Regions from separate parts of the Lentibacillus sp. L22 genome, predicted to be linked through region 1. Evidence: riboswitches for the same ligand, from Rfam matches in the RefSeq annotation. Region 1 holds a riboswitch; each other region holds the start of a gene.
What was found. Region 1 has a riboswitch for S-adenosylmethionine ahead of ABRT01_RS05815 (methionine biosynthesis PLP-dependent protein). Riboswitches for the same ligand answer to the same signal wherever they lie in the genome.
Positions count from the first base shown of each region.

Region 2: another riboswitch for S-adenosylmethionine. It lies ahead of ABRT01_RS00145 (M20 metallopeptidase family protein); the one in region 1 lies ahead of ABRT01_RS05815 (methionine biosynthesis PLP-dependent protein).
Region 3: another riboswitch for S-adenosylmethionine. It lies ahead of ABRT01_RS07230 (methionine ABC transporter ATP-binding protein); the one in region 1 lies ahead of ABRT01_RS05815 (methionine biosynthesis PLP-dependent protein).
Region 4: another riboswitch for S-adenosylmethionine. It lies ahead of metK (methionine adenosyltransferase); the one in region 1 lies ahead of ABRT01_RS05815 (methionine biosynthesis PLP-dependent protein).

Region 1 is NZ_JBFNXI010000008.1:33,964-41,672, forward strand. Features, by position in the region: gene ABRT01_RS05800 (FAD-binding oxidoreductase) at 1-823, opposite strand, end outside; gene ABRT01_RS05805 (spore coat protein) at 1,305-1,817, shown strand; gene ABRT01_RS05810 (3'-5' exonuclease) at 1,939-2,556, opposite strand; SAM riboswitch class I at 2,934-3,047, shown strand; gene ABRT01_RS05815 (methionine biosynthesis PLP-dependent protein) at 3,126-4,247, shown strand; gene ABRT01_RS05820 (aliphatic sulfonate ABC transporter substrate-binding protein) at 4,433-5,434, opposite strand; partial or broken gene ABRT01_RS05825 (ABC transporter permease) at 5,494-6,254, opposite strand; gene ABRT01_RS05830 (ABC transporter ATP-binding protein) at 6,238-7,020, opposite strand; gene ABRT01_RS05835 (hypothetical protein) at 7,244-7,453, shown strand; gene cysK (cysteine synthase A) at 7,583-7,709, shown strand, end outside.
Region 2 is NZ_JBFNXI010000001.1:24,553-32,261, reverse strand. Features, by position in the region: gene ABRT01_RS00150 (ABC transporter substrate-binding protein) at 209-1,816, opposite strand; gene ABRT01_RS00145 (M20 metallopeptidase family protein) at 1,845-3,041, opposite strand; SAM riboswitch class I at 3,136-3,240, opposite strand; gene ABRT01_RS00140 (DNA polymerase IV) at 3,371-4,618, opposite strand; gene ABRT01_RS00135 (M20/M25/M40 family metallo-hydrolase) at 4,715-5,842, opposite strand; gene prli42 (stressosome-associated protein Prli42) at 6,014-6,160, shown strand; gene ABRT01_RS00125 (aromatic acid exporter family protein) at 6,180-7,169, opposite strand; gene ABRT01_RS00120 (BrxA/BrxB family bacilliredoxin) at 7,269-7,700, opposite strand.
Region 3 is NZ_JBFNXI010000010.1:63,177-70,885, reverse strand. Features, by position in the region: gene sufD (Fe-S cluster assembly protein SufD) at 1-1,062, opposite strand, end outside; gene sufC (Fe-S cluster assembly ATPase SufC) at 1,081-1,875, opposite strand; gene ABRT01_RS07245 (YuzK family famiily protein) at 2,246-2,416, opposite strand; gene ABRT01_RS07240 (MetQ/NlpA family ABC transporter substrate-binding protein) at 2,635-3,468, opposite strand; gene ABRT01_RS07235 (methionine ABC transporter permease) at 3,484-4,152, opposite strand; gene ABRT01_RS07230 (methionine ABC transporter ATP-binding protein) at 4,142-5,173, opposite strand; SAM riboswitch class I at 5,325-5,433, opposite strand; gene ABRT01_RS07225 (thioredoxin family protein) at 5,648-5,962, opposite strand; gene ABRT01_RS07220 (toprim domain-containing protein) at 5,973-6,326, opposite strand; gene gcvH (glycine cleavage system protein GcvH) at 6,461-6,844, opposite strand; gene ABRT01_RS07210 (arsenate reductase family protein) at 7,041-7,397, opposite strand; gene ABRT01_RS07205 (acyl-CoA dehydrogenase family protein) at 7,702-7,709, opposite strand, start outside.
Region 4 is NZ_JBFNXI010000031.1:24,432-32,140, reverse strand. Features, by position in the region: gene ABRT01_RS13000 (C39 family peptidase) at 1-165, shown strand, start outside; gene asnB (asparagine synthase (glutamine-hydrolyzing)) at 191-2,101, opposite strand; gene metK (methionine adenosyltransferase) at 2,231-3,430, opposite strand; SAM riboswitch class I at 3,593-3,701, opposite strand; gene ABRT01_RS12985 (hypothetical protein) at 3,881-5,266, opposite strand; gene pckA (phosphoenolpyruvate carboxykinase (ATP)) at 6,154-7,709, shown strand, end outside.

The DNA.
Region 1 (7,709 bases):
GAAATTCCAAAAAGATGGTTGGCACTTCCTGATATTCAGTCTCGCTAAACCAGTTCATTTGTTTAATCGATTGGGCATCCGCCAGTTCGACCCGGGCAATCGGTACACCCGCCTGTAAAATGGCAGTGACCGCTTCTACTGCATCATCAACACTGTGAAAGGAAGCCCTGGCTGCCATCGTATATTCCGGAATACCATAAACCCGTAATGTTAATTCGGTAAAACAGCCAAGTGTTCCTTCAGATCCAACGAAAAGGCCATTTAAATGATAACCAGATGAAGATTTCGCTGCCAGATTGCCTGTATGAATGATCGATCCATCGGCGAGAACCACTTCCATATCGCGGACCTGATCACGCATAATCCCATATCGGACAGCCGTTGTGCCACTGGCATTTGTTGCCGCCATCCCGCCAAGCGTGGCATCAGCGCCAGGGTCAACAGAAAAAAACATGCCATACTTTTTTAGTTCCTTATCAAGCTGTGAACGGGTAACACCAGGCTGCACTTTGACAAGAAAGTCATTTTCCCTTATTTCCAAAACCTTGTTCATCAAGGAAAAATCCACAACAATGCTCGATTCATAGGGAATAACATTTCCTTCCAAGCTGGATGCAACACCAAATGGGACAACTGTCTGCTCGTACTTGTTTGCCAGTTTAATAACGCGACTCACTTCCTCGGCCGTTTCCGGAAAAACAACAATTTCAGGCAAATGTGGTGTATGATAGGATTCATCACTGCTATGCTGTTCCAATACGGTTTCATTTTTCGTCACGCGATCCGGTGCAAGTCCCTGCTGTAATCCTTCCATTAAATTCATATGTAATCTCCCCTTTAATTTGGAAAATCGAAAAAGCTTTTTATCAGTATGACTTTTTCGAACTATAATACTATTATACTATCACAGTTTTTCCAATGATAAAAAACAAAGGTGCAAGCGTCCGGTTAGCGGCGTACAAACTGGAAGGGTTCTGACGAGATAAAGGAAACATGCCCCTGCAAAAGGGGTATGCCGACGTTGGCCGCAAAGGCCGTTCTTAGTCGGCCTTCCTTTAACTTACGAACCGATGTTGACTTATCGTAGGAAGAAACCTGAAGTTTGCTAGCCGCTGGGCGCTGGAGCCGGACGGGGCCTATTCTGGCATAAGCAGAACAGAGCCTGAATTTTTGTTCTGCTTAATTTCTAAATTACAGCAAAGTTTCTAAATCGGATATTCGCCCAAAATCCTGGTTTCCTGTACCGTCCCGGGTTTAAATGAATATAGTGACATTGACTAGTTTAAAGGGAGGAACATAAATCAATGGAATCATCAGAGCGCAATCGGCCAAAGCATCTCGCTTGGCATGAAACACTGGAAGTACATGAACTTGTTGCCTTTCAATCAATTGGGTTAATGAAATTGAAACATGCGATAGGAGAAGTAAGCGATGACATGCTGCGGAATCTTTATCTGCAATGCATTAAGGATATGGAAAATAACTTGAAGGAACTGACTCAATTTTATTCCTTGGCACCTCGTGAAACAGAGGAAGATGAAGAGGATTTTCGCAATCTTGGGGACGGTTTTTATGCTGGCGACCTATTAGTATTAACAAAAAGTTGTGTCAAGAATTATGGTGCCTCCATCACTGAAATAGCTACCCCTGTGTTACGAGATACATTAAATAAACATTTGCAAAAAGCGATTGAAACACACGGGAATGTCTTTGCCTATATGTTTGAGAGGGGTGAATATCCGGCATATGATTTGAAAAAACTGTTGCAGAATGATTTAAAGAATGCAAACAAAGCCTTGAAAATGGAATATAAATAGCTCTTCCGGATAACAGCAAAAGCTGGCGAATCAACCCATTTTTTAGAAGTGTGATGTGATAAGACCTATGTCGAATATACGATAAAAACGGTCCAGCATGGGTGACGGACCGTTTTCCCATTTACATACGTGAGAAATTAATTCGTCTTGGTTGTTTGGATCGTTTCATCCTCGGTGTCTTATACCCATGCTCAAAAATCCGGCCTTTTTCCATTTTACAGTGGGCAAATAGTGAGTCCAGCAGACCACCATGCTGATCAACTGCCTGTTGAAAAATTTTTGCCGCGACCCGGGCATCCTCCAAAGCGTGGTGGTGTTCAAACGTAATCCCGTGATGAACAGCGACTGTATTCAATTTATGATTCATTAGTTCCGGCCATACCCTTCTGGAAATATTTGCAGTACATAAATAATCCATTGACGGATATGGCATGTTAAAGTAATCCAGCGTATTACGGATTACGCTCATATCAAAACTGGCATTATGGGCGATCACCAGATGATCAGTAAGGTATTCGTTTATAGTTGGCCAAATTTCCGCAAATGTTGGCTGGTTTTCAACATCACGACTTGTAATTCCATGTACTTCAATATTGAATGAACTAAATTCCATCAACGGATTGATTAACGTATAGTATTCATCGATAATCTCATGTTCATTGGCAACCACAATCCCAACCGCGCACGGACTATGCCGTTTCGCATTCGCCGTTTCAAAATCAATCGACGTAAATATCATATGTACCTCCCCTTTGCCTTCATCATATCACAAAACCCTAAGAGCGCGCGTCTAACTTTGCTCACTTATCTGGCTAATTGCGGTGTGGAAAGCTTTCCCTGCATGAACTCTCAATAAGGATCCCAAATGTAGTTTCACTTTATCGGCGGTTTTGGTGCTTTTATCAGCGATTTTACCAATTTTACGGCGGATTGGTGAAATTCATCGGTGATTTCCAAAATTTTCAGGTTTTCAGGGATGGTATCAAGACTGAAACAAACCCAACATCGATAGCTATCCCTTTGCACTTTTTCAGCGTAGTTTTATTGTCTGTCTTGCTTGACTTTTCAACCGGAAAATTGTATTGTATGGATTAATATTTAAAATTATATAATTGTTTCTTATCCAGAGAGGTGGAGGGACTGGCCCTTGGAAACCTCGGCAACAGACTTGCGGAATTACAATCCCAGGTACTGTGCCAATTCCAGAAGCGTGATGCTTGAAGATAAGAAGAGTGCTAACGATAATGCAACAGTCTCTTCTTATCTTTAAGTAGAGACTGTTTTTATTCTTTACCAGGAGATGATGAGATGACTAAGAGAAGTATTGAAACAAGATTAGCACAACTGGGAAACAACAGTGATGCGTCTACAGGGGCTATTAATCCGCCTATTTATCTGTCAACCGCCTATAAACATCGGGGGCTTAACCAGTCAACCGGGTACGATTACACCCGGACAAAAAATCCGACCCGCTATCTATTGGAAGAAGGTATCGCCAATCTGGAAGCGGGTGATCAGGGGTATGCCTGTAGTTCCGGAATGGCAGCAATTCAGCTAGTGTTTTCGCTGTTTCATTCCGGTGATGAACTCATTGCAACAGAAGATATCTATGGCGGTACATACCGGCTGCTCGATCATTATGCCGATCACTATCAGATTCAGACGTCTTATAGTGATTTTACCGACCTGGGCCAAACCGAGAGTCTCATCACGAACAACACGAAGGCGATTTTAATTGAAACACCGACCAATCCATTGATGCAGGAAGTTGATATCAAACAGATTGCCAAGCTAGCGAAAAAGCATCAGCTATTATTAATTGTGGACAATACATTTCTCACCCCGTACTTACAACGCCCATTGGAGCTGGGGGCAGATATTGTGATTCATAGTGCGACCAAATATATCGGCGGGCATAATGATGTGTTGGCCGGATTGGTGGCAGCAAAGGGTAACGAGCTTTGTGAACAATTAGCAACCATTCACAATGCCTCAGGGGCGGTGCTTTCCCCATTTGATTCATGGTTATTAATACGCGGGTTAAAAACTCTTTCGCTAAGGATGGAAAAACATCAGCAAAATGCCAGAGACATTGCTCATTTTTTACGCGAACAGGATGAAGTAGTGGATGTGCTTTATCCTGGTAAAGGTGGTATGCTATCGTTCCGTCTCCAACAAAGTGACTGGGTAGATCCTTTTTTACAGCAATTACAATTAATTACATTTGCCGAAAGTCTAGGTGGTGTGGAAAGTTTTATTACCTATCCGGCAACACAAACCCATGCCGACATTCCAATTGAAGAGCGGGTGAAGCGAGGTGTAGACGATCGGTTATTACGTTTCTCTGTTGGGATTGAACAGGCAGATGACTTAAAGCAGGATTTAAAACAAGCATTATCCGCTTTAGTCAAAGAACCGCAACTTGGATAAAGAGAAATTTCTTTCGGTTCTGGTTTTCTCTTAAAATAGGACAGACGGATCCTATCATCAGTTAATACAGAATAAAATTAACAGCCTGCAAACATTGGGTGCAGGCTGTTTTTATATTGGCGTTTATCCAGTCAGGCAAGCAAACATTAGACTGGCGGTAGTTATTTTTTTAGTAATCTCACGCTTTACTCTTCAATAAAACTCTTGTCAACGAAGGCACTAAAATCCGGTTGTTCCTTAAGAAACTGCAAATCGAAGGAAGAATCCCCAAATTCCTGAATCGTATCTTCATCAACGTCATACACGAAATTCGTGCGTTTCCAGGCGCTTTCCATCACATCACGTTCCATTTTTTGTCCGGTAATGTCATAAATACTTTGAATGGTTATATCAATCGCTTCGTCCTGATGCTCATTAATATAATCAATAGAAGCTTTATGGGCATCAACCATTTTTTGTACCAATTCCGGATTTTCTTCTTTCAATTCAGAACTAGTTACAAACACTGCGGCCGGTAATGTTTCTCCAAACGATACTTCATCGAAATCAAGTAGAACATTTGCCCCTTCCTTCAGTTCCAACATTGATCCCCATGGTTCCGGAGCTGCGGCAATGTCAACTTCCCCTTTCTCAAACATCGTCGTATATTGGGCTGGTTTGCCAGTAACATGTTTCATCTGGCCGCCAGTTCGGTTTGAGGTAATCCCCGCTTCCTTCATATAGGTTTCATACTGGACATCATGTGTACAACCTATACCCGGAGTAATAAATGTAGCGTCCTTAATATCATCTACGGTCTTGATACCACTGTCTTTTCGGGATAAAATGACGGTTCCACCAGTCGATGAACCTGCAACTACCTCAACGTCCACTCCGGAAATGTAATTATTCATTGCCGGTCCCGGTCCAACAAGCCCGCCTTGGATTTCCCCGGCTGCCAGTGCGGTCATAAATTCTCCACCATCCGGAAATGTCTGGTATTCTACATCCACATCATCACCAAGTTGTTTTTCATATAGTTGTTTTTCAATAGCCACCATTGCTGGTGCGTGATTTAAGTTTGGAAAATAACCGATGACAATTTTCTGTTTATCACCAGAAGATCCAGATGCAGAGGAATTGCCGCCGCATGCACTTAATAACAATAAAAACGCCCCAATGACGAAAACAGTTAACGTCTTTCTCATTTAAAGTCCCCTCTCTTTGTGTGGTTATCATGTTTTTTCGATGTTCATCCTAAAATCTATTATGCTGCTTTTTCCAACCCCCATCGTTTTAGTACTTTGTTTTCAATCCGCTGAAATAGCAGCTGATCTGCTACTGAGCCAATGATCCCAATAATAATGATAATACCATAACCAAACTCATATTATTGAAATCAGATGCGTAGGAAAGAGTATATCCCAATCCGGGACCAGTGCTTAATAGTTCGGCTGCCATTAATGCTCGCCAGCTGAATGCCCAGGCCAGGCGAACACCGGTTACGGCATGCGGGATCGATGCTGGTACAACAACTTTTAAAAATAAATCGAAGCCACTTGATCCCATCGTTCGTGCTGCTTGTAAATAGATGGGCGATACGTTTTTTACACCAGTTCGCATATTCATCGTCATCACAAAGGTTCCACCAATAACAACGACAAAAATAATCGATGTCTCCCCAAAGCCAAACCAGATAATCGCAAGCGGTACCCAGACAATACTAGGAACACTTTGGAGCGCCAAAATCATCGTGCCTAGGGTTTCATCTGCTGTTCTCACTGTTGCAAGCAGGAATCCAAGCCCGGCGCCGATTAGAATCGAGATGATCAGGCCGATGAATAAATGCCGAAAACTTGCCAATAAATCATAGACAAGCGTCATATCTAGTAATCCTGAATAGATGGCATTGAATACAGAAAGCGGACTTGGTATCATCGATTCAGGCCAAATGCCAAGAAGGACAATTCCCTGCCAAATGAAAAGGAGTAGAACAAAAAAGATGATTCGTTTAAAAACTACCGGCATAATCAAGTTCCTCCCGTATGACCTGGTCAATTTCTGTCTTCAAAATCCTCATGATTTTCTTTTCCCATTTCGCCATATCCTCCTGTCGTCTCGGGCGGTCAAGCTTGATCTGAAAGTCTTCAATCATCCTTCCCGGTCTTGCCCCCATCACCAGCACCCGGTCAGACAGTTTAATCGCTTCCCGGATACTATGGGTCACAAAAATAACCGTTTTTTTCGTTTCCAGCCAAATTTTTTCGACCTCGTCTTGCAAGACACTTCTCGTTTGCTCATCCAATGCAGCGAACGGTTCATCCATTAACAAAATTTGCGGATTCATGGCCAATACTCTGGCAATCGCCACACGCTGCTGCATTCCGCCAGAAAGTTCGTGTGGATAATGATCGGGAAATTTGCTGAGCTGTACCATTTGCAAATATTTATTCGCGATTTGTGATTGCTCCTGTTTACCGAATTTTTTTCGTAACGGGAACATGACATTCTCTTTGACACTTAGCCAGGGAAATAAAGCTGCCTCCTGAAACACCACCCCCCTATTCGGATCTGGTCCAATAATATTGTTCTTATCCAGGAAAATCGACCCTGATGTAGGTGTTTGCAGTCCGGCGATCAATGACAACAATGTCGACTTGCCACACCCGGACGGTCCGAGTAAAGAGACAAATTCCCCTTCATTGATGGTCAGTTGAATATTGTTTAATACAAGTAATGGTTCATTTTGTTTTTTTTGAAATTGTTTGGATACCCCATCGACATGTAATTCCACCCTGTAATGCCCCCTTTTTATATAGTCTATAATTCTGATAAAATTAGTAAGTTTAATGGGAATTAAAATGATTGTAGCATGGTTTTTATATTTTTCCAATAGGTGACTCGCCTATTTTTCAAAAAAACAGATAAAAATACTGTGAATTTGCTTGAAAAATTGATATTATAGAGTAAACCACTAGGAATTAAAGGGACAAGGAAATGATTCGGATCTGATTGAAATGCTGTTATTGATCGAGTTTGCACCTGGCTCGATCGAGTTTTATATGCTCTCGATCAACTTTGCATCTGGGTCGATCAACTTTCATGCGCTATCGATCAACTTAGCGCCCAGGTCGATCAACTTTCATGCGCTATCGATCAACTTTGCATTTGGGTCGATCGATGTAAAGCGTATTTTTTCAGTGATCCCGAAAAGTTCTTCTTATTAGCACATTGTGTAACTAACTTGAATTTCAACCATACTAATTCTAGCTTTGATGACTCGGTACTACTGGTGGATGAACCCCTTCAGCAGTTACATGCCAACAAAAATTCATGGATAAGGGAGTGACTTATGAATGAAAATCGCACAGGATATGACACAATTAATTGGGGATACACCCGTTGTGAAATTAAATAAAATTGTTCCTGAGGATGCAGCAGATGTCTACGTAAAATTGGAACAGTTTAACCCAAGTAAAAGCG
Region 2 (7,709 bases), on a different contig from region 1:
CCAATACCTCTTTATATTTTTCACACAGTATAAAAGCGTCTTTTATCGATAAAATATACAGTAACGAGTTCGCAATTAGGGTTCAAAAACAAAAGTAATCCCACCATTTAACTTATGTATTAAAATTTAATACGTGAACTAAAATTTCGTCATTATCTTGTAGTTATGTAAAACGGAAGCCCGTTATAAACGGGACCTCCGTTACATTCTACTCCATTTGTTTCCAGGTGTTCCAAAAACGAGGTCCAACCCAGTTCTCCAAATGACGAACTTTATTACTTTTGGCGTCAAACCGCTTCACATTAGAAATTTTTATAAATGGTAGTTCATCATATATGGTTTGATTCATTTCACCTAAAATTTCTTGTTTCTCTTCCGTTGATTTGGCCGTTCCCCACTGATTTATTAATTCTTCCCAGCGTTCGCTTGTATACCAGCCGCTTCTTGCCGCATTTAACTCCAGCATACCAAGTTCACTAGGAGAAAACCGGGTAGACCAACCAATAACAACTAAATCCCAATTCGATGGATCCATCCATTTTTCCAGATAGGTCGCCCATTCATAAGGTTCTAACTTCACCTTAAATCCTATTTCTTCCATTTGTTGTTTGGCAATTTGCGCAATCTTCTCATACTCCGCTGTGTCATTGGAATATAAAATGGTCAGCGTCTTCCCATTATAATTTGACTCATTAAGCAGTTCTTTTGCTTTCTGCTTGTCATAAGCTAAATAGTTGTCTATTCCTTTATCTGAATAAAGTTCCCCTTGTTCCGGATCAAATAATGCTCCATCAAAACTATAAAATTGTTCATTTCCGTATGCAGCCTGAGCAATTGACTTTTTATCCAATGCGTATTGAAGCGCCTGACGAGCCTTAATATCGTCAAACGGAGCCTCTGTTTTATCCATTGAAATAATGTTATACCCATTCATGTAGGTAACCGGGTCTAATTCTGCATTAGCATCAATAACATCAAACAAATCGGCTGGAATGCTTTCAACATAATCGTATATTCCTGTCTTTAATCCATTTACCATTACTTGTGGGTCTTTCACAATTTGAAAATTAAGTTTATCAAGGTAAGCCACTTTCTCTCCGGTTAAACCATTCCAATCTGTTTCTTCACGAGCTGTGTAATCATCAAACCGGGTTAAAACAATTTCATTTCCTTTATCCCATTTTTCAAATTGATATGGGCCAGTTCCAATAAGCTGGTTCTGCTTAAGCGGCTTATCATCTGCTTCGTTGGCAATTTCCTCAGGTATGACAATCAAGGCTGATTTTGGAGCAGTCATATCGGAAACAAAAGCATGGTAAATTTCCTTTAATTTAATTTCAACCGTATACGCATCAATCGCTTTTACTCGCTTAATATATTTACCAGTAATCTTCCCGACAGAGGATACTTTTTCCCAACGTTCAATGGAGGCAACAACGTCATCAGCTGTCACGGTGGCGCCATTATGAAATTTCACCCCTTTACGCAACTGAATAGTATAGGTCTTTTCGTCATCACTAAGCTTATAGTCCTTTGCAATCATTGGTTTTGCACCAAAATCCTGATCTAAGGCAAATAGAGTTTCAAACATATTCCAAGCGATGTCTCTTGTGGCAGTCGCAGAAATATACATCCAGTCAAGGGAATCCGGCTCAGATCCGATCGCCACATTCAGCTCTCCTCCCTTAACCGGGGTACCGTCTGTTTCTTTATCTGCATTCTGACTGTTACTATCCTTTGAACAGCCAATTAAACCAATAATGACTAATGAGATTATTAAACGTAATATGATTTGCAATGATTTGTAAACCTTCATCACACTCCCCCATGTTCATCGCTCATATTTAAAACAAATAATAAGAAACAATTTTCGTAAATGCCTTTTCAATATTCAACAACGCCCGCTCATCGATATCAAAATTCGGGTGATGATGTGGGAAATGTGTGCTTTCATCATCATTTCGTGAACCAACCCGGAAGTATGTACCTGGTTTTTCTAATAGAAAGTAGGAGAAATCTTCAGCACCCATGCCTGTTTCAAGATCAACAACCGAACTCTCTAAAAAAGTTTCACTTAATAGCTTTTTGACTGTTTCCGTTTCTGTTTGATGGTTATACAATGCTGGATAACCAAATAAATAATCTATTTTCGCTGTTGCCTGAAAACCGGCTGCAATGCCGTTTACAATTGAATAAATCTGCTCGCTCACTTGCGTTCTTACTTTTTCATCAAATGTACGTACCGTTCCTTCCAATCGTGCAGTTTCAGGGATAACGTTAAATGCATTTCCCGCCTGAAACACACCAAGCGTGACGACCGCCGATTTTAATGGATCGACTCTCCGGCTGACGATTTTTTGCAAGGCATTGACAATATCACTGCCAATAACAATCGGATCATTGGATTGATGTGGCCTTGCTCCATGGCCTCCAGTTCCTTCAATTGTAATTTCAAATTTGTCGACTGCAGCTGCTTTATATCCTGCCCCTACACCAATTTTCCCCAATGGAATGTCAGATGCAAGATGTGCAGCGAATACGTAGTCTACGCCATCTAGTACATTTTCTTCTATCATATATTTTGCTCCCCCGGGAGGCAGCTCTTCAGCAGGTTGGAAAATGAAGATGATCGTACCATTTATATACCGGCGATACTTGCTGAGGGTTTTAGCTGTTCCCAATAAAGCAGCGGTATGACCATCATGACCGCATGCATGCATGACACCAGGGTTTAATGATTTATATGGTACATCCTTTTGATCTTCAATCGGCAAGGCATCGAAATCTGCGCGCAATGCAATTGTTTTTCCGGGTTGATTTCCTTCCAAAATGCCGATGAGTCCATTACCACCAATGTTTGTCCTTACCTTCAGTCCGAATCCGATCAGTTTTTCTTCAATAAATTTAGCAGTGTTTTCTTCTTGAAATGAAAGTTCCGGGTGTTGGTGCATATACCTTCTCCAACCGATAATTTCCTCCAAATTCTGATCCAGCTCTGAATAAATCGATTCAAGAATATTGTTTTGCTCCTTAATGTTCATGCTCCGTCTCCCCCTTTTTATGATTAAATAGCTAAAAAATCCTCTTCCTTTAAGACAAGAAGAGGGTAAACCACATTTAATCACATATGGCTCCTTCTTATCTTCTGAACACATACACGTTCACAGGAATTAGCACAGTACTGCCACAGTCTGTTGCCAGGCATCACAGGGCCAGTCCCTCCACCTTTCTTGATAAGAATCTTTAATTGTTGATTGGTTTTAATGTTAACAATACTGGTAGGGATTGTCAACATAAAATACGCAGCCCACATACATTTTATGCTTGATCCCCACAAAAAAGCCCACACCATATATAATGATGTGAGCACTTATCTCTTGTAATCATCCAGAAAATCCTTTTGAAAACTTGTATGTGGTTGTTCATCCTTTTCAAGATTCGTCAACTTCCTAAATGGGTTTTTGCCGTATTTTGTGGTTAATTCATCAATTGCCTTATTGAGCTTTTCCTTTTCCGCTTCCTGCTCATACGTGAATAAATCCAGTTGGTAGGCGATATTTTGTTTCTCATCCACATCCTGAACCGTTATACCAAGCAAACGGATTGGCTCCAAATTCCAGTGTTTTTGAAATAATTCATTGGCAACTTGAAGAATATCCTCTTTTGTCTCAATATATGTTTGCAGTTTTTTGCTTCTGGTAATTGTTTTGTGGTCATGATAGCGAATCATGATTTGAACACTGCTTCCTGCTGCCTGTTTTCGTCTCATCCTGCGTTCCACATTTTCAGCAAGCTGGTGCATCAGTTTGCGGATTTCTGTTTCATCGGTCGTATCTTCAGGTAATGTTTGTGAACTGCCAATGCTTTTAAACTCATTAACAGCATCTGGATCAACCGGCCTTGGATCCACGCCATTAGCCCGGTTTTGTAATCGTTCTCCGTTAACTCCCAAAACCTGTTTAAGCCGGTATACATCATGACGGGCCAAATCACCAATGGTTATGACATCAATCGCGTTTAATTTACGGGCTGTTTTTTCCCCAACGCCATACATTTCACCAACTGGAAGTGGCCATAACTTCTGAGGAAGATCACGCTTACGAAGAATGGTAATCCCCATTGGCTTTTTCATATCGGAGGCCATTTTTGCCAAAAATTTATTTGGCGCAATGCCAATGCTGCAAGGTAAATCCAGCTCGTTTTTGATTTGTTTCTGCAATTTTTCAGCAATCGTAATCGGATCGCCAAGCTGTTCGCATTCCGTAATATCCATATAACCTTCGTCAATGGAGACCGGTTGTACGAACGGGGTGATTGCAGCAAGCATTTTAAACATTTCCGTTGAAGCGGTTCGATATCGATCAAAATTAGGTCTCATGACAATCAAATTGGGACATAGTTTGCGTGCCTGCCACAATGTCATCGTTGTTTTAACCCCTTTTTCCCTGGCCTCGTAACTGCTGGTTACCACAATTCCTTTTCGTTCCTCAGGATTTCCGGCAATTGCCAGCGGTTTCCCTTTTAGCTTAGGATTATAAGCCATTTCAACTGATGCATAAAAACAATTCATATCAATATGGAAAATTACCCGCCCGTTTTTCGGATACCATTGAGACATGTTATCCACCCTTTGCGAACTGTTGTTTCTAACATTATAACATATATGAAAGAAGGGCTGGAATATCCCAGCCCTTCTTTCGTGAAATTCCAGTTATTATTGTTTGGCTGCTTCTTGAGCAATTGCAGTGATTAATTCCGTAACTTTGACCAGTTCGTCAACAGGAATGCGTTCATTGGTCGTATGAATATCCTCATAACCAACGGCTAAATTCACCGTTGGAATGCCAAAGCCAGCAATCACGTTCGCATCACTACCGCCGCCGCTTTTTAACAATTTGCTCTCCCTGCCGATTGCTTTGGCAGCATTGCGAGCTACTTCAACAACTTGATCACCCTGTGTTTGCTTGAAACCTGGGTACATCACTTTCACATTTACTTCAGCACTGCCTCCAAGTTCGTTCGCCGTTGATTCAAATGCTTCTTTCATTTTCGCCACCTGTTCCTCCATCTTTTTCGGAACTAGCGAGCGTGCTTCCGCTAATATTTCCACATAATCGCAAACAATGTTCGTCTGTTTTCCACCTTCGAATCGGCCAATATTGGCAGTCGTTTCTTCATCAATTCGGCCCAAAGGCATTTTTGCAACCGCTTTGGCTGCAAGGGTGATGGCCGATATACCATTCTCCGGTGCAACCCCGGCATGGGCAGTCTTTCCTTTCATGACCGCAAATATTTTGGCCTGCGTAGGTGCGGCAACAACAATATCCCCTACCGTACCATCACTATCAATTGCATAGCCGTATTTCGCCTTAAGCATTGCCGGATCCAAGGATTTTGCACCAACTAAACCGGATTCTTCTCCTACCGTGATAACGAATTGGATATCACCATGTTCGATCTCGTTTTCTTTTAAAGTACGAATCATTTCCAGGATAGCCGCTAGTCCGGCTTTATCATCAGAGCCAAGAATGGTTGTTCCATCAGAAACAATATATCCATCCTGAATGGAGGGTTTGACACCATTTCCAGGGACAACTGTATCCATATGTGATGTAAAATAAATCGTATCCACATTGTCCTTTGTTCCTTCCAAATGGCAAATTAAGTTTCCTGCACCATGTCCTGTCTCTGACTTACTATCATCTTCTACAACATCAAGACCTAAGTCTGTAAACTTTTGTTTTAAGACCTCTGCTATTTTACTTTCCTGACCTGTTTCCGAATCAATCTGCACTAATTCCATAAATTCTTCTACTAGACGATCTTGATTTATTTGAACCATTACCTTACACTTCCTCTACTTTTCAGATTATCATTATCTACATTTGTAAAAATCTTATAGCCACTTGATGGAACTCCATGCAATTTTCTCCCTTCATCTTGTTTACACTTGTCCTAACCAACTTTTAACGATAAAATACAGGTAGGATTCGCCAATGAGGGAGGAATACTGGTGGTACGAAAACCAAAAAACAAACAGGTAAAACCAACGGAAAAGAAACACTCAAAACAACAAAAACGTTTTAAACTTATTGTCTACCTGATGATACTCGCCATGCTTTTAACATCACTTACAACTGGACTAGCCATGTTTTTATAGCAATATTCCAAAGACTGGACTACCGGCCTGTTTGGTCGGTACCAGTCTTTTTATTTTTGTCCACATCGCTTGCCTTGTATTTCTTTTTCAATATTAAATAGTCTTCAATATCATGCAGCAATCGAAACAGGTTTGCCCTTGTTTCAAATTCCTCCTGTGTCCTTGGCAGTGGTTCTTCGTCAAACTCTTTCTTGAGGTTTTCCAGTTCATCCAAAAACAGTTCTGCCGTATTCTCAGGATGGACGGATTGGGATAATTTCTCAAAAAAGTCGGCAATCGATTCCGAAATAGTTACGGTATTTGGCAGTTTGGTGACAAGCGGAAGCATTCGCCGCAAAACTTCAAACTGTTCTTTCCGCATGATAAAGTAATCCTGATAGGGGTGCTTCTGTCTCAGTAAATGATTTTCCATATCCCGTTCCACAAGGTCATTCGCTTCTTCTAGAATATGTTCTACCTCGGTAATTTCTTTTCCACTCCATGATTCATTTCTATCCCGTATGTACGAGGCAATTTCCATAAGAATCGTTTGAAAGTTTTTTTCCAATTTTCGCTGCATTCGTTTTAACTTTTTTTCCAAACTAGGCATATATAAATTAACCAGTAATCCAACGCCAACTCCTACCAATATCAGTAAGAACTCTTCGAAAATAAATCGTACAGTAATATGCCCGGCACCATATAACTGCAAAATAATAACCGAACTTGTGGCAATACCTTGTGATACTTTTAGAAGTACGGTAACGGGAATAAACAGTAACAGCATAATTCCCACTGATATTGGATTATAGCCGATTGTTTCAAAAAATACAAAAGAGAAAATGAGTGCTAATGTACATGCCAAAAAGCGATCCCACGCACTTAAGACGGATCGTTTTCTTGATGGCTGAATACACAGCATCGTTAAAATACCCGCAGATACATAATTAGTTACACCAACCAATTGAGCAAGCGTAATCGCAACCGGTGTACCTATTGCTGTTTTAATGGTCCGATAGCCAATTTTCACGATACAAAGCTCCCTTAACAAGCGAACATTTACATTATTGACCAAAAATGAGGCTGACCCGTAAATCCATGAGACAGCCTCAAAAAGATATTGAAGTTTTTATACTTCTTCACAATTTTCATCAAAAATATGCTGCAGTTTACCCATTACATCCATCGCTGTAAAACCTTCAATATCATGACGCTCCAGCATTGTCACAATTTTTCCGTCTTTTAGAAAAGCAAACGATGGTGATGAAGGCGGATATCCTTCAAAATAGGTTCTGGCCTGCTCGGTTGCTTCCTGATCCTGTCCGGCAAAAACAGTTACCAGATTATCTGGTCGTTTATCATAATGAATGGCGTTTGCAGCAGCTGGACGAGCAACACCACCGGCACAACCACAAGTTGAATTAACCATTACCAGCGTTGTCCCTTTACGGTTGAGTGCCTCATCTACTTGTTCTGGACTCTTCAATTCTTCGTATCCAGCTTCGACGATATCTCTGCGTGCAGCATCGACTACATCATTCATAAATAGATTAAAATCCATCTGAACTTC
Region 3 (7,709 bases), on a different contig from region 1:
ACTTAACATGAGTACCCGGGATTCTTGTTCTGCATTTGATTTCGATGCACCATGTTCAATTTTGCCGATTCCATTAAAAATAGCCGTTGACTTATCTTTCATGACACCATGTTGTAATATATAACCTTCTGTATTTTTACCGAAGTGGACAATTTGGGATTGGAAATTTTGAGTTTGCTTTCCACGACCTACTGATACCATTTTGGCATTGGAATTGGAATTATCGCCAACCAAATGTGTAATATTCTCAGCAACTGTATTTCCATCATTCATTTGTCCCAATGCCCAATCAATCGTTGCATCACGATAAGTTACACCACGGCGATTGGAGTATGTTGTTGTGCCTTCAGCAAAATTATCAACCGCACCAAAGGCGATCTTGGCATTATTTTGCGCAATAACTTCCGTCACAATGTTAGCAACTGTTTGTTCCTCATGATTACTGGAAATGTAGTTTTCCACATATGTTAACGAACTATTTTCATCGGCAACCACAAGCACATGATTAAAGATGGCCGCTTCCGGGTCTTCCTGCCAGAAAATAGATTGCAGCGGGGTGTCAAGTTGAACATTTTTTGGTACATAAACGAACACACCGCCATTCATTAATGCCGCATGCAATGCAGTTAAACGATGTTCATCAATCGATACGGCATCTTTCATATAATACCGCTTGACCAAATCCTCATGCTCGGTTAGTGCAGTGAAAATATCTGTGAAAATAACACCCTTTTCCTTTAATTCATCTGTTAATGATGCATAGGCAATGGTGTGATTTCGTTGGATTATCAGATTTTCCGGTTTATTTTCCCGATCGAGAAACTCCTGGATTTCAGCTGGCAGTTCACCAAGTGAAGATATCCTTTCACCTTGTGCAGTATGTTTAAATTGGCTGAAATTCCATTTGCCGATTTTCGTTTTATCCGGTTTAGGCATTTCAAGCACGTCAGCTTGTTCCAATGCATGGAGGCGTATTTCCCGCATCCATTCCGGTTCGTTTCTTTCCTGTGAAAATTGATTGATATAAGCTTGATCATATGGCAGCCTTGTTTCAACAGTCATCAATACCCCTCCTATCTTTTACGCATTTTGCTCTTGTGTTTCAGCAACTTCGTCTTCAATTCCCAATTCTTCCTTGATCCAGTCATAACCTTCAGCCTCCAGACGCTGAGCAAGTTCCGGACCGCCGGATTTAACGACACGGCCTTGCATCATGACATGAACAACATCCGGTGTGATGTAGTTCAACAGGCGTTGATAGTGGGTAATAATCAGGCAGCCAAAATTTTCATCACGTAATTTGTTAATACCCTTGGAAACAACTTTAAGCGCGTCAATGTCCAAACCAGAGTCGATTTCATCCAAAATGGCAATTTCCGGTTTAATCATCATTAATTGGAGAATTTCATTACGTTTCTTCTCACCACCGGAGAAACCTTCATTCAAATAGCGCTGTGCCATGTTTTTATCAATTTCAAGGTAATCTAACGTACTATCCATTTCTTTGATAAACTTCATGAGCGGAATTTCATCGCCCTCTTCACGACGTGCATTAATGGAAGAACGCAAAAAGTCTGAAGTTGTCACTCCACTGATCTCACTTGGATATTGCATACCAAGGAACAGTCCCGCACGTGCTCGTTCATCAACTTCCATTTCCAAAACATCTTTTCCATCCAACAAAACACTGCCTTGGGTTACTTCATATTTAGGATGACCCATGATCGCTGATGCAAGGGTCGATTTCCCTGTTCCGTTTGGTCCCATTACCGCATGAAATTCGCCACCTTTTATTGTAAGGTTGACACCTTTTAAAATCTCTCTTTCTTCAATTGACACATGAAGATCTTTTATTTCCAGTGTTGATCCAGCCATATCAATACCTCCATTTGTTGTTATATATGTGTGTATTTATCAAATGGATCAATATCCATTCTCAATTTATTCTCATTCCAATCTTATATCATTTCGAATGTATATTCAACTTTTTTAAGCTGATAAATTATACACGGTACCTTGTTGCTATTATAGTTTAACATAAAGTAAGGTCTCTTTGTTCGTCCACGCATGAAACATGATCTGTCATCTGTAACAGGTTTTACTTGAAATATGCTGTTATCCCAGCCGACGTCTCATCCAACAAGGCACGCACTTCTTTGCCCACATGGCATATGATGTACTGTCTTCAATAACAAAAATGCCGGCAAGCTCCGCATTGGAGTTGCCAGCATCTATCCTTTTATTATTATCTATGCAAATGACTATCGATTTCTGCTACCATGTGTTTACATTGCTCATATTCTTTTTGTCTTCTCTTTTCAATATTAATTCGTTTGTCAAGCTTCCTCCCATATTCAGCGTAACCTATTCCATGAGACTGCTGCATTGCCTTTTCCATTTCGGGAGTGTAATTCATTCGTATTCCACTATGAATAGTGAATCATCCTTTCGTTTTATTTACAATCATAAGGTTAACACAAGGACAATTCCCCTGACAAAACGAATATAAACCTCAGACAATTCATTGCGCAGGAAAAATCCTTCTGCGGTAAACACAATAATTATTTTTCGTTAAATACCTTTATTTTCACCCTTATACCTGTCATTTACTCGATATTTTCTAAACGTTGCAATTTAATCCTCGCCACCGACCGGGACAACTGCTCCATCGTATTTGTCCATCATAAAATCTTGTATTTCTTTGGATTGCAGCACATCAACAAGTGTATTTAATGCTTCATTATCTTTATCCTCCGATCGTACGGCAACCACATTCACATATGGGGAATTTTCGTCCTCTATAGCCAAAGCATCCTTCAGTGGATTTAAATCAGCCTGAATTGCATAGTTAGTATTGATTGCAACAAGGACATTGTCTTCTTTATTATAGAGTTCCGGTAAAATTGCAGCATCATAATCAGCTGAAAATTTTAAATGCTTTGGATTTTCAACAATATCATCAATCTGCGCATTTACTTTATCCACATTATCATCCAGCTTGATTAAGCCACTTTTTTCAAATAATTCCAGTATCCGTCCATGGTCTGACGCTGAATTACTCATAATCACTTCTGTACCATTTTTGACGTCATCCAGACTTTTAATATCTTTTGAATAAATCCCCATTGGTTCAATATGAATGCCATCAATGTAATCCAGATCGTAGCCGGTATCTTTTATCACTTGTTCTAAGAAGGGAATGGTTTGAAAATAATTCGCATCCAGATCACTATCAGCAAGTGCATCGTTAGGTAATACATAATCTTGAAATTCCTCAATCTCTAAATTAATCCCTTTTTCTTTCAAGATCGGTTTCGCCTTTTCCAATACTTCGGCATGTGGGACACTTGTTGCACCCACTTTAATGGTTGTATTACCGTCTTCATCTTTACCCTCACTGGAACCACCGCCACAAGCCGCTAAAAGAAGTACCAGTATTGCAGACAGAAGTATAAAAACCTTTTTCATCAAAAATTCCCCTCTCTATCTTTTATCTAATTTATTGGAAATAAAGTCGCCAATGAACTGAAAAATAAATACAATGATAACAATTGCCACAGTACAAACAAGGACAACATCAAAGTCACGTCGCTGGAAACCAAAATAATAGGCATAATTACCTAATCCTCCAGCGCCAATTACTCCAGCCATTGCCGTATAACCAATTAACGCAATTGCGGTCACCGTTAATCCGGAAATCAAAGCAGGCATCGATTCCGGCAGTAAGACGCGAAAGATAATTGTTCTTGTTTTTGCCCCCATGGATTTTGCAGCCTCAACCACACCTTTATCCACTTCTTTTAGAGCAATCTCAACTAATCGGCCATAAAACGGTGCCGACCCGATAATTAAGGCAGGCAATGCAGCATTGGGGCCGCGAATCGTTCCTAGTAAAAAATCGGTAAATGGGAATAACAAAAAGATCAAAATAATAAATGGGATCGCACGAAAGATATTGACAGCAGCAGCAACAATTAGGTTAATAAATTTATTCTGCCATATCCCATCTTTAGCTGTCAGGTATAAGAGCAACCCTAGTAAAATTCCCAGAATAAATGTACCAAGAAGTCCCAATAAGGTCATATAAAATGTTTCATAGGTCGCATCCCAAAAATCTTCCATATTCAAATTAGGAAATAAATCAGTCAGCATCACGGAACACCTCCACTTCTACCGAGGTATCCTGAATAAACCGGAGCGCCTTGTTCAATTCAGACGTTTCGCCGATCATCTGAACAAACAATGTTCCATAGGCTCCTGCCTGTGTCTGCGTAATTTTTCCCTGCAGGATATTTACGTCGATGGAAAACTCCTTGGCCACCTTGCTGATGAGTGCCTGATTGGCAGTTTCCCCAATAAAATGCAGACGAACAATTTTACCATGCTCATATGTGTTAATCAGATCTGTTACACCTTCATTTTCATCTGCTGTCCCCATCACCTGTTCAACAAAACGCTTCGTTACCTGCTGTTGCGGCCGCAAAAATATGTCCAACACATCGCCTTGCTCCACAATTTTTCCTTTTTCCATGACAGCGACCTGGTTACAAATTTTGCGAATGACGTGCATTTCATGGGTGATTAAGATAATCGTTAATCCCAGCTGTTTATTAATATCCACCAACAGGTCCAAAATGGAATCGGTTGTTTCCGGATCCAACGCCGAAGTTGCTTCGTCACATAATAATACTTTCGGGTTATTTGCAAGCGCTCTGGCAATTCCCACCCGCTGTTTTTGTCCACCACTTAACTGGGATGGGTAAGCATTCTCGCGTTCCGTAAGACCAACAAGATTGATTAATTCCTTCACCCGCTTGTCACGCTTGTCCTTTGGAACACCTGCAATCTCCAGCGGAAATGCGATATTGTCTTTGACCGTCCGTGACCAAAGCAGATTAAAATGTTGAAAGATCATACCGATTTCTTGTCTGGCAACCCGAAGCTGTTTCGCATTCATCTCGGTAATATCGTGGTCATGGATAACAATCCGTCCGCTCGTCGGTTCCTCCAGCCGATTCAGCAGCCTGACAAACGTACTCTTTCCCGCCCCGCTATATCCGATCACCCCGAATATCTCGCCTTCTTGTATATCTAACGTTAATTCATTCACAGCAGTGATTTGCTCATTATTGGATGATGAGAAAATTTTGCTCAACCCTTCAATCGAAATCAAGAAATAGTCCTCCTTTTAAAATCCTTCCAGGGCAAACCATACAGGAAACAAACTTAAATCATCTGTATTTTCATGATTATATTATGCCCCACATAACGGAAAAACGTCTTTCTGCGGGGAACAGAAAGACGTTTTTAATGTCTTCTAAGTTCCCTCATCTGTCAAAGTACTACTCTGCAGGAATTGGCACCTTTCAAACGAATTGCCTGAAGGTTGCCGCGGGTTCACAGGGCCAGTCCCTCCACCGCTCAAGATAAGAGATTTATCATATATTGCTGTTAATAATAAATTAAATATTAGCATTGCAAATCACTAGTGTCAATATGAAGTTCAATAGTTCGCTAATTCCCAATTATCCTACATCAATTGGTTGGTAGATCAACCGCCTGCAAAAGGCAATATAAGAATATGGATACCCTGTCCTTATACCCTTTGTCCATGCTGGATCCACTTGTTTGCCAGAGCCTCGTTGAATTATGATGTCGCAAACAATTCCGGTTTATATTCAAGCAAATAGTGATAAATATTGGCAATGGAGCGGAATGCATAAACTCGCTCCTTGATTTTTCCATCTTGTTTGATGAACAAACACGGAACACTTTCGATCTTGTATTCCTGCATAAACTCCGGATTTATTGAGGCGTTCATTTCGTAAAAAATATTTTCCTGATGTACAGACTCGATCTTATCCAGCATCGTCCTGGCCAGTTTACACGTACCACACAACGGGGTGAAAATATATAGAAAATAACTCTCTTTTGCTTTTGCTTCTTCTGTAAATTGCTGCAATACGATCACCCTAAATTAAAAATATCGGATTAACCTCAATGCTTTTGCTAACCAAAATTGTCGCAAGTACCTGCTCGGGCGTTGTTGCTACTTCCCGGTACTCACTACTGACATATAAGTGATTGGCATGCGGAAGTTCCCGGGCCAATTGTTTGCGTAACTTGATCCCTGAATCATCCTCATCAACTAAAATAAATACGTCTTTATTATCCAAATCGTACGCATATAATAGTTCATCAAACCGTTCCACACCCAGCGTTCCATTCGTACAAACAATTTCCAGGTCCTCTGTGATGACTTTTTTGATTTGCTTTTTATCGGTTAACCCTTCAACAATAATCACCTTATCCGATTCATTTGTCATGATCCCATAGCACTCCTTACCAATTCAAGCAAAAAGCTTCCCTATTACCATCTTATGATGTGAATAAGGCTGACTATACACCTTCTTTTTCGGTGCAAGCCAGCCTTCTGACATGTACTATTCATTTGTGGAAATTAGTCTTCCTGCGTTACTTCTTCGTATTGTTTAGCCGACAGCAGGTCATCCATTTCTGATTCATCCGATGGTTCAACGACAATCATCCACGCCTTTTCATATGGTGATTCGTTCACAAATTCAGGGTTGTCCTCTAAATCATCATTTACTTCAACAACTTTACCACTAATTGGCGCATACAATTCTGAAACAGTTTTTACCGATTCCACACTTCCGAAAGGCTCATCTGCTTCGATGTCGTCACCAACTTCTGGTAATTCAACAAAAACAATGTCGCCTAATTCATCTTGGGCAAAATCTGTAATTCCGATTCTGACTTTATCGTCTTCTTTTTTTACCCACTCATGTTCTTCTGAATATAATAATTCTTCTGGTAAGCTCATTGAAAATCCCTCCGTTAAAGTGCGTTCAAAAAGGAGTATAAAAAGGACCAAGATCAGCTAAGGTCTTAGGGCGTCCTGTTGTAACGTCAACAGTAGTCTGAGGTCATTTTTACCGGACTTTTTGAACATCCTCTTTATTCATTGCAATATTACTATACTAGGTATTCTCGTTTATTTCTAGTATTTCACTTTAATTTTACAACCAATTTTCCTGAAAAGTTTCTTCCTTAAATCCAACCGTTACATTCTGTCCATCCGTGACGATCGGCCGTTTGATCAACATGCCATCGGATGCGAGCATTTCTGCCATTTCTTCGGTGCTTGCATCCTTAATTTTTTCCTTGAAATTTCCTTCCCGATACTTCTTGCCACTCGTATTGAAAAACTTCTTTGCAGGCAACCCGCTTTTCTCGATCAATTGCATCAATTCTTCCTGTGATGGCGGGTTGTCCACAATATGTATACTTGTATAATCTATATTGTGTTCATCCAGCCAATTTTTCGCTTTTTTACAGGTACCGCATTTTGGATACCAGTAGAATGTCAATGCCATGTGAACCACTCCTTTGCACCCTTTTTTGATTGCATATATTATAACAAAATTAGATGTACATAGTCGAAGAAAGCGCAATTACTGGATATTACCGTTAAATATATAACCATTTGAAACCCTCCTGCTACAGATTACAGCAGGAGGGTTTTCACATTTTATCCTTCTTCAGTTAAAAAACTCATTTGGTGGATCATCATAGGGAGATTTCGACAAAAATACTGCCAGAATTCCGAAAAAACAGTCCCCCCCAAATTCTCTTCTCGGCGGGAACAGCTATACCCGAATTCATTTAACGAACACTACTTTATACAA
Region 4 (7,709 bases), on a different contig from region 1:
GGTCCTATTGAAGTAACCATGAGGGAGCACGCGGTATTGGTAACAGGCTATGATGACAAGTATATTTATTTCAATGATCCACTGGAACAGAATAATAAAGCACCAAGAACGGAATTCAAAGCTGCATGGAAGCAAATGGGAAAGCAGGCGATAACGATTTTATAACGTTACCGCCTGCTTTATTCTATGCTTATTTATTAACTGTCGCTGGTTCCACGGATACATCCGGTTTGCTTAACTCAGTTATATCAAATTTGTTTTCGACAAAAATCTGGTGCCACAGCATGAACATCAACACCGTCCAAATTTTCCGGCTATAGTCGCCTTTACCCTGACAGTGTGCATCAAGCAAATCAAGGATATAACGCTTATGCAGCAAATGGTCCGTTTCACTCTCTTTGATTAATTGTTTGGCCCAGCCATTCAGTTCATTTTTCAACCAATGGCGAATTGGTACAGGAAACCCTAATTTTTTACGGTCAAGTACATGATCAGGAATAATCCCCCGTGATGCTTCACGTAGCAAATTCTTTGTTGTGCCATTGGCAATTTTTAATTCAACTGGAATTTGGCTGGCAACACGGAAGACTTCCTTGTCCAGAAACGGAACTCGTAGCTCCAACGAATTGGCCATTGTCGTCCGGTCTGCTTTGAGTAAAATATCTCCCCGCATCCAAGTATGAATATCGACATATTGCATTTGATTCACCAATTCATCATCTGCTACATGATCAAATAGTTTCTCAGTAATTTGCCGGTATGATAGATTTTCATTGTAGTTTTTCAGGATTTGCCGTTTCTCTTCCTCCTCAAACATTTTCGCATTACCTATATATCGTTCGCGAAGTGGTGTCGTACCACGTTCGAGGAAGCTTTTTCCTTTTACACCTTCTGGCAGTACTTCAGCTACTCGAGCCAACAGATTCTTAGCCGGCTTCGGTATGGAATGGAATAGTTTCAATGATTCTGGTTCACGATAAATATTGTAACCGCCAAATAACTCATCTGAACCTTCACCAGATAGCACAACTGTTACATGTTTTCGTGCCTCCCTGGCGACAAAATACAATGGTACACATGCAGGGTCTGCCAGTGGATCATCCATATGCCACATGATTTTTGGCAGTTTTTCCACATACTCCTCGGGCGAGATAATGTAAGAAATATTTTCCACATTTAGTTTATCTGCTGTTTCTTTAGCAACATCCACTTCAGAAAAACCTTCCCGTTCAAAGCCAACTGAGAATGTTTTAATGTTCGGATTAAACTCCCGTGCCATCGCGACAATTAATGTAGAATCAATGCCACCGGATAAAAACGATCCAACCGGTACATCACTTCGCATATGCACATTCACCGAATCATACATCACATCTTGAACCCGCTTAATCCAATCTTGTTTGTCCATTAAGACAGGGTTAAACGATGCATGCCAATATCTTGTAAAGTTGATTGATTGCCCTGGTTTTTTCACAAAATAATGTCCTGGTTCCGCTTTTTTAATGCCGGCTGTCATCGTATATGGTTCCGGTACAAACTGAAAGCTTAAATAATGTTGCAATGATTCATTATCAACTTGTTCCGTTTCCGACATCAATGAAATACTTTTCTTCTCAGAAGCAAAAATTGTACCTTCTTCTGTTTCTTTATAGAACATTGGTTTAATGCCAAACGGATCACGTGCACCATACAACGTTTCATTTTCCTTATCCCAGATCAATATGGAAAACATGCCACGTAAATATTGAAATGCCTGTTCTTTATGTTTGGTAAATAGTGCGGCAATGACTTCTGTATCTGATTCCGTTGTAAATGTATAGCCTTCTTGACGTAGATCTTCCCGAAGTTCAACATAATTATAGATTTCACCATTGAAAATAAGCCATATTTTTTCATTTTGATAGCTGAGTGGCTGCTGACCACTTTCGATATCGATAATGCTTAAACGTCTAAATCCAAACGATACATAATGATCGTGAAAATAACCCTCGTCATCGGGTCCACGATGGGTTATAATGTTATTTTGCCGCTCAAAGGCCTGTATTGCCGTTTCATTTGGCAACCCCGGCTTATTGCGAATCATTCCGATAAATCCACACATTGGCTTTAGCCTCACTCTCTTGCTCTCGTAATCATATCTTTTTGAGTATATCACAAACGATGACCTATTTCGATAAGAATATCGGCTCAAAAAATATATAATAATAACGAAAAGTCATACCAATTGTTCTTATATCTGTACCAATGCTTTTAATTCCTCAACTTTATCCGTCTTCTCCCATGGGAATAGGATGTCGGTTCGGCCAAAATGTCCGTAGGCAGCTGTTTTTTTGAAAATAGGCCGTTGTAAATCAAGCATACGAATAATGCCGGCTGGGCGTAAATCAAACAATTCTCGAACCGCTTCAACCAATCTTTCTTCATTAACTGTTCCCGTGTCAAACGTGTTAATGGCTATCGATACTGGTTCAGCGACACCAATTGCATACGCAAGCTGTACTTCACATGTTTTGGCAAGCCCGGAAGCAACTATATTTTTGGCAACATAACGGGCGGCATATGCTGCGGAGCGATCCACTTTGGTTGAATCTTTACCACTAAATGCACCGCCGCCATGACGGGCATATCCTCCGTATGTGTCAACAATAATTTTCCGTCCCGTTAATCCGGCATCCCCTTGTGGACCGCCAATAACAAAGCGGCCTGTTGGATTAATGAAATATTTCGTTGTTTCATCCAGCAGGTATGCCGGAACGACTGGGCGAACGACATACTCAAGCAAATCCCTTTCAATTCGTTCAGTTGAAATATCCTGGTGATGCTGGGTGGAAATAACGATTGTATCCACTTTTACCGGATTATCCTGGTCATCATATTCTACTGTTACCTGGGTTTTCCCATCCGGTCTCAAGTAATCAAGTGTGCCATCTTTTCGCACGTCCGCCAAACGTTTTGCCATTTTATGCGCCAACGAAATCGGCATTGGCATGAACTCTTCTGTTTCATCACAGGCAAACCCAAACATCAAGCCTTGGTCCCCGGCACCGATCGCCGCGATTTCCTCATCCGACATTCGGCCTTGCCGTGCTTCCCAGGCGGTATCTACACCCTCGGCAATATCGGGCGATTGTTCATCAATCGCTGTAAGTACAGCACATGTTTCCGCATCAAAACCATATTTTGCTCTGGTATAACCGATATCTTTAATCGTTTGCCTGACTATTGCCGGAATATCCACATATGTGCTCGTCGTTATCTCGCCAGAAACCAATACCAAACCGGTTGTTACAGTGGTTTCACAAGCGACACGGGCGTTTGGATCCTTTGCTAAAATTTCATCCAAAATCGCATCCGAAATCTGATCGCAAATTTTATCAGGATGCCCTTCCGTGACCGATTCGGATGTGAATAAACGTCGATTTGCAGCCATAGGCCAAATCTCTCCCTTTAATTTTGGTACGGAACTCATCATTATTGATTATCATACATGTTGTTCAAACATCTTGGATGATGCATGTTTTTAATTGAATACAATTTCCTTAAAAACAAAAAAAGCCTTTCCCGTATGGAGGAAAGGGTTCGTGGCCTTTCGCTCTTATTGTTCAAGGAATTATCCTTGCATCAGATTAGCACCTTTTCACACGTTTGTGATGGTTGCCGGGTTTCATCGGGCCTGTCCCTCCACCAACTCTGAATAAGAGAGTCCGTTCGTCATTTATCGTAACGAAAACACCTGTTTATGTCAATGTTTTTATCCGTTATTCTGTTGTATCATAGAAGCCCTATGAGCCTTTGGGATCTATTTATATTTAAGTCACCAACAATAATAGTGACAATTAAAAAATCTTACAAAGGGGCTTGATAGTAAAATATACGGTGTTTACATATATTTAATATCTACTGAGTCTAGGAACTCTGCCACTTTATCATCATCTAAAGGGGCTACATCCATCTTTTCAGTATTATCCGTTAAATACTGAGTGTATTCCTGCATATCCATTCCTTCCTCCTCTTGAATAAATTCCTCTGGAGGAAATTGTGAAGGAATTGGGTAAATATTAATGGTTCCATCTCCATTACTTGAATAAGTAATAATACCATTTGCTGTCATGTCTGAAGTTAGAATCACAACATCTTCTGGATAATTAGAACTTTTATCAACGTGAGGATTAATAGGCGTCCCCACTGATACCTTGTTAACATTTAGTTCTGTAATATCCTGTACTTCCATAAACTGCATCCAGACACGAGCATATTCAATTTCTTCTTCTGAATAACTGTCTAAAGAAGCTGTTTCTTTTTTATCGTTTTGATCTAGTTCTGAATCCTCCTCCTTATCATTGGACTTGTTACTATCTTCTTTCTGATCAGTTTCTTCACTAAAGTGCCCTTCTATAGCCTCTTCAACAGTTGAATCCTCCAAATAGTCACTTTCGTCTGCCTCTATCCCACCTACGTAAACTTCTACATGATCTATATTATCCATATTGAATGGGACTGAGTCTAATGCCTCGACATTTTTAACCTTTCCAGATTTAAGAACATGATCATCTTCTAGATCCTCTGTATCTAAAACTGTTCCCAGCAGTTCCCCATCTTCATCGTAAACACCAATACCTGCATAGTACTTGGCGTCTCTGTCATCTTTATTTTCAATATTAAAGGTAATATCTGCATCAGTAACAGGAATGTCTTCCCTCCCCTGAATCGTTCCTTCAGACATATCTTCTTTTTTCCATTCTTCCGGTTCCTGTAATTCTCCCATTGGATTAATAGAATCTTTATCAAGCTCAATGTTTACTAGTTTATCCGCTGATATTGGCTTAGCTTCATAATCAATTTCTACGTGGTCTAATTCTTTGTATTTGTCCTTGTAGTCTAAATATAAATTAATAAAGCTTTTTTCATCAACATCCATAACAACTGGAGCAATAGCCGTACTATTAAAAATATCTTCCTGACCAGTATTTACTTCTATAGCCTTATCTTCATCATTAAACAGTGTAATTTCCACATCAGAGATAATTACAGGTGTTTCACCCTCATTTTTTAAAGTCCCATATACCCCAAGTGCGTCCATACCAAAGCTATCATTGAAAAACTTTTTATGGAATAGATCCGCAGTTACTACTTTAATTTCTTTTTCATCTTCCTGTTTTTCTGTATCTGATTTTGTATCCTCTTTATCTTCTTCACTATTTCCACATGCAACTAATACCATTGACAACAACCCCGCTAACAACATCATCATTAATTTTTTATTCATTTTTCCTATCTCCCTTTATTTTACGCTTCGGTGAAACTCCTCCAGTACAATCCGGTCTTTATACTTTATCCTTATCATTGTAGGGAACATATGTCAATGATCCTGGTTAGAACTTTCAATAAATTATCTAGGCTTTGTTTTTATGTACATGCTTCTAGTTACCCTTGTTCTGGCATTCAATTTAGTAGCTTTTTACAAATGAATATAATCACTTAAACGTTCACAACATTATAGTCATGGCAATAACCAATAAATTCTCCTTACAAACCAATGTAATTTAGATATGGTTTTTCTCCATTGTCTTGTTTAATCTCCCATCTTCCAAAAAGTCTCAATAAGCAAATTTGAACAACAAAAACCAACTCCCTTTTTAATGGAGAATTGGTCTGAAGTTAACTAAATATATGTACGCGTAATTGAAACTAACTCTCAAGGATATTGACATCAAACAGGCATTTTACCTTTACAACCCTTTTTAATCCTGTCCCTCCGCCAAAACCGAAGAAAGGAGTTCATTTACCATTAAACGTTCTTTAACTTTTGGTCGATTCCCATCAGGTTGATATCCGCTTTTTTAGGTTGATACTCCCCCTGTTTTCGGTTGATTCCGTCTTTTTCAGGTTGATACACCCGCACTTTTGGTTGATATCCGCCTTCTGAGGTTGATATCCCACCACTTTTGGTCGATTCCCGCTTTCTAAGGTCGATATCCCTCCGATTCTAACCGACACTTGCTTTTCCTGGTTGATGTTCTTCCGCTAATTCAACATTTCAAAGAAAATTAATACATTAGTATGGACTATATGAATTAATGTGTTATACTAATAATCAAACTTGAAATTTGACATATCGTAAGTATAACTTACACCAAAAGGAAGGTGGCTCACATGAAAGCGATGGAACGATCAACACTGGCCGATAAACTATTGGCAGAAGGAAATATCCTGCAAAACCTGTCTGTTCCAAGACTTGTTGAAAAAATTCTTGCCAGACGTGAAGGTATCTTAACTGAAACCGGTGCCATCCAGGCGACAACCGGCAAATACACCGGGCGTTCTCCACAAGACAAGTTTATTGTAAAAGATGACACATGTAAACAATTTATTGACTGGGGCCTTGTAAACCAGGCAATTGATGAGGATAAATTTGAACAATTATATGAAAAAGTTATTGTCCATTTAAAAAACCGGGATGAATTATATTCTTTTAAAGGCTTTGCTGGTGCCGATAAAAAGTACCGCTTGCCCATTCAAGTGATTAATGAATATGCCTGGCATAACTTATTTTCCAGACAATTATTTATCACACCAACCGAAGAGGAACTTGCCACGCATCATGCTGAATTCACGATCATTTCTGCACCTGAATTCAAAGCGGATCCAGCAGTGGACGGGACAAGTTCGGAGGTGTTTGTTCTGATTTCATTTAAACGGCGTACCATTTTAATTGGTGGAACCGAGTATGCCGGGGAAATTAAAAAATCGGTATTTTCCATTATGAATTATTTGCTTCCTCAAAAGAATATTCTGTCAATGCACTGTTCAGCAAATGTTGGGCAGGAAGGTGATGTAGCCTTGTTCTTTGGGCTATCAGGCACAGGGAAAACCACCCTGTCTGCTGATCCCTATCGCCGGCTGATTGGTGATGATGAACATGGCTGGAGCCCAAATGGTATCTTTAATATCGAGGGCGGATGTTATGCCAAATGCATTAATCTCTCGCAAAAAAAGGAACCACAAATTTATAATGCCATTCGATTTGGAACAGTACTCGAGAATGTGATGGTTGATGCAGAATCAAGGATGCCAGATTATGATAATACGATCTTAACTGAAAATACACGGGCAGCCTATCCATTGGAAAACATCGATAATATTGTCACGCCAAGTGTTGCTGGTCATCCAAATACAATCATTTTTTTAACAGCTGACGCGTCTGGTACATTGCCACCCATTAGCAAATTAACCAAGGAACAGGCTATGTATCATTTTCTGAGCGGTTATACCAGCAAACTAGCTGGTACAGAACGCGGTGTAACCGAACCACAAGCAACATTTTCGGCATGTTTTGGTGCACCATTTTTACCATTGGCACCATCAACCTATGCAGAAATGCTTGGTGAAAAAATTGATCAGTTCCAGTCAAGTGTCTTCTTAATCAATACTGGCTGGACTGGAGGTTCGTACGGTGTCGGACAACGTATGAAGCTTTCTTATACAAGAGCAATGGTTCATTCCGCATTGGAAGGTGAACTGAATACTGTTGAAACAGTAAAGGATGATATTTTTGGTTTGGATATTCCAGTTAATGTCCCTGGAGTACCAGATGATGTACTTGTACCGAAAACGACCTGGACTGATCCATCCGCCTATGATAAAGCAGCAAAAGAGCTCGCCATGAAATTCCATGATAATTTCCGCAAGTTTACGGAGGCAAGTGATGA